Regions from separate parts of the Pantoea phytobeneficialis genome, predicted to be linked through region 1. Evidence: predicted binding sites of a transcription regulator. Region 1 holds the regulator's gene; each other region holds the start of a gene.
What was found. Region 1 encodes Fur, which represses iron uptake genes when iron is present. Its sites were predicted from a motif close to ATAATAATGAGAACNACTATCAA; they were not measured.

Region 1 (4,605 bases):
AGCCCAATGGTTACCTGCATATTGGCCATGCGAAATCGATCTGTCTGAATTTTGGTATCGCACAAGATTACCAGGGACAGTGCAATCTGCGCTTCGACGACACCAACCCGGTGAAAGAAGATATGGAGTTCGTCGAGTCCATCAAGCGCGACGTGCAATGGCTGGGCTTTGAATGGAGCGGAGACGTTTGTTACTCCTCGAACTATTTCGACCAGCTGTACAACTATGCGGTCGAACTGATCAACAAAGGCCTGGCCTATGTGGATGAGCTTTCGCCGGAAGAGATTCGCGAATACCGTGGCACCCTGACTGCCCCGGGTAAAAACAGCCCGTTCCGCGATCGCACACCGGAAGAGAACCTGGCGCTGTTTGAAAAAATGCGCGCCGGTGGCTTCGAAGAGGGCAAGGCTTGCCTGCGTGCCAAAATCGATATGGCATCAAACTTTATCGTGATGCGCGATCCGGTGCTGTATCGCATTAAATTTGCTGAGCATCACCAGACTGGTAACAAATGGTGCATCTACCCGATGTACGATTTTACCCACTGCATCTCCGACGCACTGGAAGGCATTACCCATTCACTGTGTACGCTGGAGTTCCAGGATAACCGTCGCCTGTACGATTGGGTGCTGGACAACATCAGCATTCCGGTTCACCCGCGTCAGTATGAATTCTCACGTCTGAATCTGGAATACGCGGTGATGTCGAAGCGTAAACTGACTCAGCTGGTGAGTGAAAAGGTGGTAGAAGGCTGGGATGACCCGCGTATGCTGACCGTGTCCGGTTTGCGCCGTCGTGGTTACAGCGCAGCCTCGATTCGTGAATTCTGCCTGCGAATTGGTGTGACGAAACAGGACAACATCGTTGAGATGGCCTCGCTGGAGTCATGTATCCGTGACGATCTCAACGAGAATGCGCCGCGTGCTATGGCGGTGCTGGATCCGCTGAAAGTGGTGATTGAGAACCTGCCTGCGGGTCATGAAGAGATCATCACCATGCCGAACCATCCGAACAAACCGGAAATGGGCACGCGTGAGGTTCCGTTCAGTCGTGAGGTGTGGATCGATCGCGCTGATTTCCGTGAGGAAGCCAACAAGCAGTACAAACGTCTGGTGCTGGGTAAAGAGGTCCGTCTGCGTAATGCTTATGTGATCCGTGCCGAGCGCGTAGCGAAAGATGATGAAGGCAATATCACCTGCATCTATTGTACCTGTGACGTCGATACCCTGAGCAAAGATCCGGCTGATGGCCGTAAAGTGAAAGGCGTGATCCACTGGGTTTCGGCGATCCATGCGCTGCCTGCGGAATTCCGTCTGTACGACCGTCTGTTCAGTGTACCGAACCCAGGTGCGGCAGAGGATTTCCTCACCACCATCAACCCGAACTCGCTGGAAATCAAACAAGGTTTTGTTGAGCCGGGTCTGCGTGATGCAGTAGCGCTTGCGCCGTATCAATTTGAACGTGAAGGTTATTTTTGCGCAGATAGCGTTTATTCGCAGCCTTCTAAGCTGGTATTCAACCGTACTGTCGGTTTGCGTGATACCTGGGCGAAAATCGGCGATTAATCCTTTTTGTCGTTTTCCCCATATCCTGATAAAAGGGCGAGAAATCGCCCTTTTTTATTGGCTGTAATTTGAGTTTAGCCATCTTTTATTCTGTGGCTTGCGAAACGTGCTTGTTACCGGGATTTGCAACTAATCTGACTTTAACATAATTAATCAATTTACGAGTGTTAAAAACTTTTTTTCAGGTAGGCTATGCGCTCTCAGACGTTGCTCCGCGGGTTATAAAGGAAAAAAAATGACAAGTCTCGCTCAGGAAGCCAAACACAGCGTAGTGGTATTACATCAACTTATCGAACGTATTTTTAATCAGTCGGATAGCACCGACGACAGCATTGAATTGTTCCTTTCGCACTTTCACCCGGATTTCAAAATGGTGACACCGCAGGGCAAGCAACTGGATTTCAATGCGACGGAAGTGCTGTTCCGTCAACTGCGTGGTCAACGTGAAGGGATGCGTATCGCCACCAGCGAACATGCCATCATCTCGCAACAAAGCAAGGAAGTGACGATTCAGTATCGCGAATTGCAAATGATGAACGGCACTAACCAGAGCCGCATCTCACTGGCGGTGCTGGATTGCAGTACCTCAATTCCGCGCTGGCGTTATTTACAGGAAACGCTGGTGCAGTGAAGCAGCCATAAAAAAACCGGTGCCAGGCACCGGTTTTTTTATACTGCATAGCACATTTTATTGCTTGTCGTGGAGCGTCTCGTCTTCGCGGCAGTCTCCCAACGCACAGTGGCCGTACAAGTACAGACTGTGGTTAGTCAACTTGATACCGTGACGTGTGGCGATTTCGCGCTGACGGGTTTCAATGGATTCATCGCTGAATTCGATCACTTTGCCACAATCCAGGCAGATCAGGTGGTCATGGTGATGCTGTTGCGTCAGTTCAAAGACGGATTTACCACCCTCGAAGTTATGGCGGGTCACGATTCCCGCGTCATCAAACTGGTTAAGAACGCGATAAACCGTTGCCAGACCAATCTCTTCGCCCATGTCGATCAGGCGTTTGTACAAATCTTCCGCGCTGACGTGATGGCATTCGGGTTCCTGAAGCACTTCCAGAATTTTCAGTCTGGGGAGCGTGACTTTCAGGCCAGCCTTCTTCAATGCGGAGTTGTTGTCAGTCATGCGGATATTGTCCTGTTACTTAGCTAGTCACTTGCGGCGCAGGGCCTTGAATGTCGATCACGCGCATTCTCATTTGCGTCTCATTATAGAACTCAAGCAGTGAAATGAAAACCAAGGCAATGTCCTGAAAATCACCAGTGGCTGTAAGGAGAAATGTCACTAACGCCGGCGGGGATCGTGCAGGTCTTTGTTTCCATTTCACTCAGCCTCATTCTGATGCCAGAGGAATAAGCGGATGACCGTTACGGGTATTCTACAGATTTGCGGGAAAAAGTTAAAAAACAGTAGCTATTATTTTTATAGGAAATTCCTTTAACTCAATGTGAGCCAGCGCCCACATTGAGGAGGGCAGGGGATCAGGCTTCAATGATCTCTTTCAGTTGCAGCTCATCGAAAATCTGTTTCACCCATTTATCAACACGTTCGTTGGTCAGTTCAGGCTGACGATCTTCATCGATCGCCAGACCGAGGAAGTGTTTGTCATCTGCCAGACCTTTCGAGGCTTCGAAATGGTAGCCTTCGGTCGGCCAGTGTCCCACAATCACCGCGCCGTTTGGCTCGATGATATCGCGGATGGTGCCCATCGCATCACAGAAGTATTCAGCGTAATCTTCCTGGTCACCGCAGCCAAACAGCGCGACTAATTTGCCATTGAAATCAATTTCTTCCAGAGTCGGGAAGAAATCATCCCAGTCACATTGCGCTTCGCCGTAGTACCAGGTCGGAATGCCCAGCAGCAGGATATCGAATGCTTCGAGATCTTCTTTGGTGCTCTTGGCAATGTCATGCACTTCGGCCACATCTTTACCCAGTTGTTTCTGGATCATTTTTGCAATGTTTTCAGTATTGCCGGTATCGCTGCCGAAGAAAATGCCTACGATTGCCATGAGTTAAGTAACCTCTTAAATCCTGATATATGGGTTGAATGCACAGTTAAGCGAATGATAGCAGACCGGGCAAAGTGGCGGAACTTGTAAAGCCGAGACTTTGTGTTCCTGCGTGCGGTCTGCGTGTGTTACGACAGTTTGAGTTGCGCCAGCAGCATTTGTTCAATCAATTCGCTACGGCTGATGTTCTGCTGCTCTGCCAGAGTATTAAGCGCGTCAACCGCTTCACTGCTCATTTTTAGCTCCACGCGACGTAAACCACGCACTTTGTCGCGTTTTAGCTGGTTGCGCTTGTTAATGCGCAACTGTTCGTCACGCGTTAGCGGACTGGTTTTGGGGCGACCGGGACGTCGCTCATCAGCGAAGAGATCGAGCGTGGTGCGGTCAGTTTGTTCTTTTGCCATTTTTTGTAAAACTGAGTGGGCGCGAACGGCGGAAAGGCGCTGCGCAATTTATACATTATCGGCCCAGCCACGGTGAAAAAATCATCCGCGGCAAATTTTTAGCGCGACATCATACTCCAGCACTCCTTGCGACGCCAACCTTAAACGTTTTGCGGCAAGCTTTTGCTTTTACAGTACAAAAAAGCGGCGAACTGCGCGCAAAACCGCCTCAGGTTTTTCAGCATGGACCCAGTGACCGGCACCACTGATGACATGCGCATGCGCCTGTGGAAACTGGCGCAGCAACGCATCACGATGTTGATTGTCCAGATAAGGCGATTCGCTCCCGCGAATAAACAGCGCCGGATGTGGCCATGCAGGAACCTCATTCCAGCCGGAAATGGTGGCGTAATTATCCCACAGCACCGGCACATTAAAGCGCCATTCGCCATCCTGGAACGATTTCAGAATGAACTGAATGACCCCTTCTTCTTCCAACAGGGTGCGCATCACCTCGGCGGCTTCACCGCGACGTGTCACACCCGCGGCGCTTACGGCACGGATAGCAGCAAAAATCTCATCATGGCGGCGTGTCTGATAATCCACCGGCGCGATATCAATCATCACCAGCTTTT
Region 2 (4,605 bases), 1.3 Mb from region 1:
TGCCAGCGAATAAATCACCGAGTTATGGCTGGGTGGCGTCAGCACCGCCTGCACCGAACCGCTGGCGGTCACCGCCGCCGCAAAATCGCGTGGATAACCTTTCTCCTCCATTTGCGGGATCATTACCGAGCCTATCGAGGCGGTATCCGCCACGGAAGAACCGGAAATTGCACCGAAAAACGTCGATGCGACGATATTCACCAGCGATAAGCCGCCACGAATAAAGCCGACGAAGATATAGGCAAAATTCACCAGGCGTCGGGCGATCCCGCCTTCAGCCATGATTGCGCCTGCCAGAATAAAGAACGGGATGGTGAGTAACGAAAACTTATTGATGCCGTTGGTCACCTGAATCACCACCGCTTCAAGCGGCAGGTCAATCCACCAGGCACCGATAAAGGCGCTAAACCCGACCGCGAAAGCGACCGGAAAGCCGACCAACAGCAACAGAATCAGACTGCCAATCAGGATGAATGCGTCCATCACGATGCTCCGAGGTTAGTGGGTGCCGCCAAGCGTGACGATTGGGCGCTGGCTCTGGTCGCCATTCAGCAGACGTTCCAGGGCAAACAGTAGGGTAAAAACGGTGCCAATCGGGATCGGTAAATACATTTCGCCATAGGTGACATTGGGCAGTGAGGCCAGCGGCTGAATCCACATCGCGGCACACAGGTTGTAGCTGGCGCGGAACAGCACCACACATAAGGCGATTAACAGCAGGTTACACAACAGCAGCGCCCATTTTTGCCCGCCAGGTGACAAGCGATCGGTCAACATAGAGACACAAATATGGGTGCCGGCCCGCAGGCCGACCGGCGCGCCGACAAAGGTAAAAATGATCATACAGATAATGGCTACCGGCTCTGGCCATGAGAGCGCGCTGTTCAATACATAGCGCGCAAAGATGCCGACGGGAATGACCGCTACCATGATCATCAACGCTGCCGCCGCCACCCACATGCACAGCAGGTACAACCGATCCATCCACCGGGAATATGCGTTCATAATTGGATCCTGAGTGAAACGCCACGCCTGCGCGCGGCGTGGGGGGTTATTTCACCTCGGCGATCTGTGTCATCAGATCCTGATACTTGCCGCCAAACTGATCGCGTACCGGTTGGGTAGCTTTGACAAAGTAGTCGCGATCGATCTGTTGGAAGGTGACGCCTCCGGCCTTCATTTTCTCAATCGATTGCTGGGTGTAGCTGGCCCACAACTGACGTTCCTCATCCTGAGCTTCTTTGCCCAGCTTCTTCAGTAACGCCTGATCGTCAGCAGAGAGGCGATCCCACGCCGGTTTGGAGAACAGGATCATCTCTGGCTGAATAAAGTGGCCGGTGAGGGTGTAGTACTTCGCTACGGGCAGGTAGTTATGGGCGACAAAGGTCGGTGGGTTATTCTCGGTGCCGTCCACCACGCCGGTTTGCATGGCGCTAAACACTTCGCTGACGCCCATCGCTACCGGGTTAGCGCCCATTGCTTTTAGCGTGGCAAGCGAGATGGCGCTGTTCTGCACGCGGATCTTCATACCTTGCAGATCTTCAGGCTTAGTCAGCGGCTTTTTGGTGATCATGTTGCGCGTCCCGGCATCGGTCCAGCCGAGAAACACCATACGGGTGTTGGGATCTTTATTGAATTTATCGACGATCTGCTCACCTACGCTACCATCCAGCACTTTGTGCATATGATCTTCATCGCGGAAGATAAAGGGCAGGGTAAGCACGCTGGTTTCCGGCGCGATGGTGGTCACCGGGGCCAACGAAACGCGGATCATATCAATCGCGCCCAGTTGAACCTGTTGTAAGGTTTGATCTTCATCGCCAAGCACGCCACCGGCATACACCTTCATCTCCAGACGACCATCGGTGGCCTGTTTCAGTTTCTCCCCCATATGCTCCAGCGCGACCACGGTGGGATAACCGGCGGGCTGCACTTCCGCCACCTTAAGGACTTTGGCCTGCGCATTACAGGCCAGCAGGGCGATCATGGAGGACAACGAAACTGCGAGTAGTCTTTTTTTCAGCGTCATTTTTTGCTCCAGCAAGAGGTAGCGAAATCGGACAGTGCAACGGCACCGTTAAAAGGCAGGGCTGGCTCAGAATAATGAAAATCGTGTGGTGAAAAAGTGGGCAGATGTTGATTGAATGAAATGCATCACATTTTGAAACGATGTTTTAATAATTTTATACGGTGCGTCACATTTATAAAACCTGCTCACAATCGAAAGAAACTGTGGTGGAAAAACGCACTTTTCGTTTGTAAATAGTAATGAGAACTACTATCAATTCGGCCCGCTAATTTGTTATGATCCGGCGCTCGATCGTGAACTATGCAATTGAAGTTGGAGATGCAGCGTGGTAGCCAGTGATTTGATGCAGACGGATCTCTCCGTTTGGGGCATGTATCATCATGCCGATATCGTGGTAAAGGTGGTCATGATTGGCCTGTTGATGGCCTCTGTGGTCACCTGGGCAATCTTCTTTGGTAAGTTTGCTGAGTTGAGTTCAGCCAAGCGCCGACTGAAACGCGAACATCTCGCCCTGAGTGATGCGCGTTCATTAGATGACGCCTCCAGCACTGCCGCCAGCTTCAAGGGTAACAGCCACAGCGCCGTGTTACTTAACGATGCACAGAACGAGCTGGAACTTTCAGCCGGTGTCGAAGACACCGATGGTATTAAAGAGCGTACCAGCTTCCGTCTGGAACGCCGTGTTGCCGCTTTCAGCCGTCATGCTGGCCGCGGTAACGGTTTCCTCGCCACCATTGGTTCGGTTGCTCCGTTTATCGGCCTGTTCGGTACGGTATGGGGCATCATGAACAGCTTTATCGGCATCGCACAGACGCAAACCACCAACCTCGCGGTGGTCGCTCCTGGGATTGCGGAAGCGCTGCTGGCGACCGCGATTGGTCTGGTCGCTGCAATCCCTGCCGTGGTCATCTACAACGTATTTGCCCGTATGATTGCCAGCTACAAAGCGTCGCTCGGTGATGTGGCGGCGCAGGTGCTGCTGCTGCAAAGCCGTGACCTTGACCTGGGAAACGTGACTAACGAAGTGGCTCGTCCGGCTGCCGCACAGAAACTGCGCGTAGGGTAATTGCGATGGCGATGCGTTTAAACGACGACCTGGAAAGCGATGGCGAAATGCATGAAATCAACGTGACGCCGTTTATCGACGTGATGTTGGTTCTGCTGATCATCTTTATGGTGGCCGCGCCGCTGGCAACCGTGGATGTTCGCGTCAATCTGCCCGCTTCCACCAGTGCGCCGCAGCCGCGTCCGGAAAAACCGGTTTATTTGTCGATTAAAGAAGATAACCAGGTTTATATCGGCAACGATCAGGTCACCAAAGAGACGCTGGTCAATGCGCTGACGGCGCAGACGGAAGGCAATAAAGAAACCACTATCTTCTTCCAGGCTGACAAATCAGTAAGTTATGAAACCCTGATGTCGGTGATGGACCAACTTCGTGAAGCCGGATATCTGAAGATTGGCTTGATGGGTATGGAAACGGTGAAGAAGTAGTTTCACTGAAAGTTATGAGGGCGCCCTAATGGGCGCCCTTTTTGTTATGGGCGTAATGGACGACCAAAAAGGAAAACCACGAATCAGGCGGATTAACGGGCAATTATCCTGCGGATCAACTTTGTTAATGTTTGGTTACGTATAACCCTGCTTTTGTAAAGTGCAATGGTGAATTGGATCACATTCATCAGGGAGACGTCACGATAAAAGGGACATCCCCGCATGGAAGACACTGGAAAATCCTATGAGCTCACCTTCTTCTTTACAAAAGTCATCGCAGAGCGGTGCCAGAACTATCTTTAGCGTAACCAGCGGCAACTTCCTTGAAATGTACGATTTCATGGTGTTTGGTTATTACGCGACCGCGATTGCAAAAACCTTTTTCCCCGGTGATAACCCGTTTGCGTCATTAATGCTGACGCTGATGACCTTTGGCGCAGGCTTCCTGATGCGTCCGTTAGGGGCGATTGTGCTCGGTGCCTACATTGACCATCATGGCCGCCGTAAAGGCTTGCTGGTCACCCTCGGTATTATGGCGCTGGGTACGCTGACGATTGCGGTGGTGCCAGGCTATGCCACCCTTGGGGCGGCAGCACCGGTGTTGATTCTTATTGGTCGTTTGTTGCAGGGTTTTTCCGCCGGTGTTGAATTGGGCGGCGTGTCTGTGTATCTGGCTGAGGTGGCCCCGAAAGGGCGTAAAGGCTTCTACGTTAGCTGGCAATCTGGCAGCCAGCAGGTGGCGGTTATCTTCGCGGCGCTGCTGGGACTGGGCCTGAACCACCTGTTGGAAAAAGAGGCGGTGACTGACTGGGGCTGGCGTATTCCGTTCGTCATTGGCTGTCTGATCGTACCGTTTCTGTTCTGGATTCGCCGTATGCTGGAGGAGACTGAAGCCTTCAGTCAGCGTAAACATCATCCGACCATGCGTCAGATTATGCGCTCGGTGGGACAGAACTGGGCGCTGGTGTTAGCCGGTATGCTGATGGTGGTCACCACCACGGTGATGTTCTATATGATCACCGCATTTACCCCCACATTCGGCAAAACCGTGCTGATGATGAGCGATAAAGATAGCTTTCTGG
Region 3 (4,605 bases), on a different contig from region 1:
CCGCTGACACTGTATGTCAGCTACGCCGACAGCCTGCAACAGGGCGACACCGCACCCGCCACCGCCAACAACGCAGGCAACATCCTGGCGCCGTATCGTAGCCGTCAGGTTGAGGTGGGGAGCAAGCTGGCGGTCAATAAGTTGCTGCTGACCGCCGCACTGTTTCAGATCAAGCGTCCTTATGCCTATACCAACGCCAACGGTGACTATGCGGTGGACGGTGAGCAGCGTAACCGGGGCATTGAGCTGATGGCCGACGGCGATGTCACCGAGCGTTTACACGTCTATGGTGGCATGACCTGGCTGGACCCGCGTCTGCTGAAAACCGCCAGCGCGCAGACGGAGAATAAACAAATCGTCGGTTTGTCGCGCTATGTTGCCAGCCTGTTTGCCGCTTACGACCTGCCAATGCTGAGCGGTACCGATATTCACGGCGGCATGCATTATGTCGGGCGTCGTAGTACCGACAACCAGAACGAAGGTTGGGTCAGCGGTTACACCACGCTGGATGCGGGGGCGGCGTGGAAGACGCAACTGTTCAACACCGCCACCACCTTCCGCCTTGATGTCACTAACCTGACCAATCGCCACTACTGGACCAATATCGTGCCGGGTGGGCTAAACGGCTACAGCGGTTCTGGCTATGCCAGCGCGCAACTGGGCGAACCGCGTATGGTTCAGGTTTCCATGCAACTCAATTTCTGATCGGGAGCAAGGCCATGTTAAAACCTTTCTGCGGGCTGGCGCTGCTGGTAATTAGCGCTGTGGCTCAGGCCCAAACGGTGACGGACGATGTGGGTCAGCAGGTGGCAATTAGCCATCCGGTGACGCATATCGCCGATGCCTGGTTCGCTCACCATTCGTTGCTGATGACGCTGGGAGCGGGGGACCGTATTGTGGCGACGGTGAATCATCCGACCGATCGCCCCTGGATGTTTAAGGTGCAGCCAACGTTGTTTCAGGCGTTACAGGCGCACGGTAAAACCTTCGCCAGCGAAGCGCTGGTGGCGCGTCATGTCGATGCGATTTTCGTTCCGGCCCATGATCCTGATGCCCAGTCTTACCGGCTGGCGGGGATCCCGGTGCTGGAGATGCAATTTGATGACTTTTCCTCGCTGCGCCGCTCCCTCACCACCACCGCGCAGGTGGTCGGTACGGCTGAGGCCGAGGCACGCGCGGTGGCGTATAACCATTATCTCGATCAGCAAATTACCCGCATTCAGGCGAAAACACAGGGGTTGAGTGCCAGTCAGCGTCCTCGCGTGCTGCATATTCAGTCGCTGCATCCGTTGAAAGTGGATGGCCGCGATACCTTGATTGATAGCTGGATCTCGCTGGCGGGAGGACGCAATGTTGCGGCGGGCATTGAAGGCAATATGAAGCCGATCTCCCCAGAGGAGGTGATTCGCTGGAACCCGGATGTGATCATTATTGGTGCCGGTGCGGGAACCCTGGCGGATTCCGATTACGCTGCGCTGTTTGGCAGCGTCAATGCGGTGAAAAATCATCGGGTGTGGCAGAATCCGGCAGGGGTGTTTCCGTGGGATCGCTATGGCACCGAGGTGGCGCTCCAGATTCAATGGGCCGCAGCCAAATTGCATCCTGAGCTGTTTCCCGATCTGAATATCGTCGACGCCACGCGCGATTTTTATCGCCAGTTTTATGCGTATCCATTGAGCGCCGCTGAGGCCGGACGCATCTTACAGGCGCTGCCGCCTGCAACCTAAAACCGCAGTGAATAAAATGCTACAGCAAATAAATCAACAATTTTAAGCATGCAAGAAAGCCGCACCTGTTGGTGCCAATAATTCAGCAGTTAAATAAAATTACAAGACATATCAAGCTGTTCCCTTTACATATCTCTACAATCAACGAAATAAGCACCGGGGATGGCGGCATCTCTCCCCGGTTGCGTAGCGGCGCGATTTATCGCGCTGTTTTTTTTAGGGTTAAAATCGCGCCGCTACCTTGTGTCTTTTAACGGAGTCGCCTTAATTCTTAAGGTTAACTTAATGTTGAGATGTGGCTCACATCAGGAAGCAAAATAATATCTGGCAATGTCACGGGCAAATAGAGTTTTTCCTTTTTTTACTATGCTGGTTAGCGGGAATGTTTATTATTCTCACGGGGAGTGATACTAATAATTATTATCATTTCGCTTTTAGCCACTTTTGGGAGCACTCTACTTGCTGGCCACGTTCATTATCGCATTGCGCGAAGGCCTTGAAGCCGCATTAATCGTAGGCATTATCGCCGCTTTCTTACGCAAAAATGGCCGTTCGCTCACCGCGATGTGGTTGGGTGTCGGTTGTGCGGTGATACTCTCCCTTGGCGTGGGTTTTGTGCTGAACCTGACCGAAAACGCGTTACCACAGGCGCGTCAGGAGATGATGGAGTCCATTATCGGTCTGGTGGCAGTGTTTTTTGTCACCGGCATGGTGATGTGGATGAACAATCATGCGCACAACCTCAAGCGTCAGTTGGAAACCGAAGCAGCAGAAGCCATCAGCCATTCCAGCGCCTGGGCGTTGACCAGCATGGCGTTTCTCGCGGTACTGAAAGAAGGCTTCGAAACCAGCGTATTTCTGCTGGCGACTTTTTCCGCTTCACAGTCGGCTGCCTGGGCGGCGGTGGGTGCCGTATTGGGGTTACTGGCTGCCGTCCTGGTAGGATGGGGCATCTATGTCGGTGGCATCCGTATTAACCTGTCGCGTTTCTTCCGTCTTACCGGGTTGTTCCTGATCCTGGTTGCGGCCGGTTTAATTATCTCCGCGTTACGTAGCGCGCATGAAGCGGGATGGTTAAACACCGGACAACAACGCATTGTTGACCTGAGCTGGCTGGTTACTCCCGGCACCGTGCAATCGGCGCTGATTACCGGCGTGCTGGGTATTCCGGCAGATCCGCGTCTGGTGGAATTCGCAGGCTGGATTATCTATATCGTGGTGGTCGCGGCGATGATCTACTGGCCTGCCCACTTAAGACCGACACCAAAAAGAGCCGCACAGTTCACCACCGTGACCGGTGCGGGCCTGACGATCACCGCGTTGTTACTGTTCTTTGGCTATCCGGCACCGGATGTGGACATTCCCGATCAAATTCCGTTGGTCAGCCGCACCTCGCAGCAACCGGTCGGCCATATCAGCAGCCAGCCAGGCGCGGGCAAACAGTTTGCCGTGACGCTTGAGGGACAGGCAGCGGAAACGCTGGTGGTGCCTGCCGATCAGCTCAGCAACGTCAGCACCTCGGGGCGTCAGGAGTGGCAGGCGAGTTTCAGCTATGAACCCGCCGATGCCAGTTCACCGCTGACGCTCGACCAGGTCATGGCCGCCTATGGCAACCGCATCCCGGTTGGCTTAAGTCCGTCACAACATCCCGGTCCTTATGACGCCAAATGGACGGTGAATTGCCGTGTTGATGCCGCCATGAGGCGTGGCGTGTTGGTGAGCGCGGAATCTCAGGCCGGCACCTTTATCACGTTATCGGGCGGTGGCCTCCAGTCTCCCCGCACCATCAGCGCGCGGGCGCGTAACGCAGAAGCCGGGTGCGACTGGCAGATCAGCCCGACCTGGTCACAGGATATTGAACAACGCTTGCGTGATGCGGTTGTTGCTCATGATATCTGGCACTTCTGGGCCGTTATTTTACCTTCACTTTTTGCCATTCTGGCCTTCACCTGCTTTTTCTCAGCCAGTCGCCAGTTCCGGCGGCTGAAAGGTGTTCGTGCCCGAGGACGCAGCAAACAGGGACTGCTGGACAGTTCAACTCACCAACTGCCTGAAAAATAAACAGGAAGGCACGATGAAGACAAAACCGTTCTCTACAAAATACGCGCTGATTGCAGCAGGGATTTCTGCGGCTTTAATGCTGTCCGTGGATGCGCAGGCGGCTACGGCAGCGCCGGTGAAAAACGGCGCTTCACAGGTCAACATCACCATGACCAGTGAAGGCGATGGCACCTGCCATATCGACCATACTTCGGCGAAAGCCGGTCCGGTCACCTTCACCGTGGTCAATAAAACCGCGACCTCACTGACTGAGCTGGAACTGTTAAGCGACAACCGTATTCTGGGCGAAAAAGAGAACCTCGCACCGGGCCTGCCTGCGGTGAAATTCACCGTCACGCTGGACGGCGGCACCTACCAGATTTATTGCCCGGGAGCGAAACAAGAGCTGACTAACTTTACTGTCACCGGTAAAGCGGCGGCAGCACCGACCGGCAGCGTCGCGACGCTGTTGGAAGAGGGCACCAAAGGCTATGCCAGCTATGTTAACGGCGTAGTGGATGCCATGGTGGTGGCGGTCGATCGTCTGAAGGCAGACATTGATGCGGGCGATCTGGAAAAAGCCAAAGCAGACTACGCCAAAGCGCGTCCGTTCTACGAACGTATCGAATCTGACGTCAGCGGCTTCGTGTTACCGGGCTTTAAAGCCACCGATAATGCAGGCAACCTTGATTACTTAGTCGACATGCGTGCGTCCAACATCGACCCGAAAGTGGGCTGGCACGGTTTCCACGCCATTGAACGTGAGCTGTTCAGCAAAAAAGCGATTACGCCGGAAACCAAACAACTGGCGGCTGAACTGCAAACCAACGTACACAAA

Region 2: exbB (tol-pal system-associated acyl-CoA thioesterase) is a predicted target of Fur. The motif match lies at 2,263-2,285, and genes of this name have one in related genera.
Region 3: efeU (iron uptake transporter permease EfeU) is a predicted target of Fur. The motif match lies at 2,132-2,154, and genes of this name have one in related genera.

The regions. Positions count from the first base shown of each region.
Region 1 covers NZ_CP024636.1:1,234,264-1,238,868, forward strand. The annotation lists gene glnS (glutamine--tRNA ligase) at 1-1,565, shown strand, start outside; gene CTZ24_RS05625 (hypothetical protein) at 1,801-2,196, shown strand; gene fur (ferric iron uptake transcriptional regulator) at 2,254-2,700, opposite strand; gene fldA (flavodoxin FldA) at 3,057-3,587, opposite strand; gene ybfE (LexA regulated protein) at 3,716-3,991, opposite strand; gene ybfF (esterase) at 4,160-4,605, opposite strand, start outside.
Region 2 covers NZ_CP024636.1:2,508,876-2,513,480, forward strand. The annotation lists gene CTZ24_RS11690 (TRAP transporter large permease) at 1-483, opposite strand, end outside; gene CTZ24_RS11695 (TRAP transporter small permease) at 499-1,005, opposite strand; gene CTZ24_RS11700 (TRAP transporter substrate-binding protein) at 1,052-2,029, opposite strand; gene exbB (tol-pal system-associated acyl-CoA thioesterase) at 2,373-3,095, shown strand; gene exbD (TonB system transport protein ExbD) at 3,101-3,523, shown strand; gene CTZ24_RS11715 (MFS transporter) at 3,768-4,605, shown strand, end outside.
Region 3 covers NZ_CP024637.1:357,462-362,066, reverse strand. The annotation lists gene CTZ24_RS21910 (TonB-dependent receptor) at 1-705, shown strand, start outside; gene CTZ24_RS21905 (ABC transporter substrate-binding protein) at 720-1,727, shown strand; gene efeU (iron uptake transporter permease EfeU) at 2,187-3,788, shown strand; gene efeO (iron uptake system protein EfeO) at 3,802-4,605, shown strand, end outside.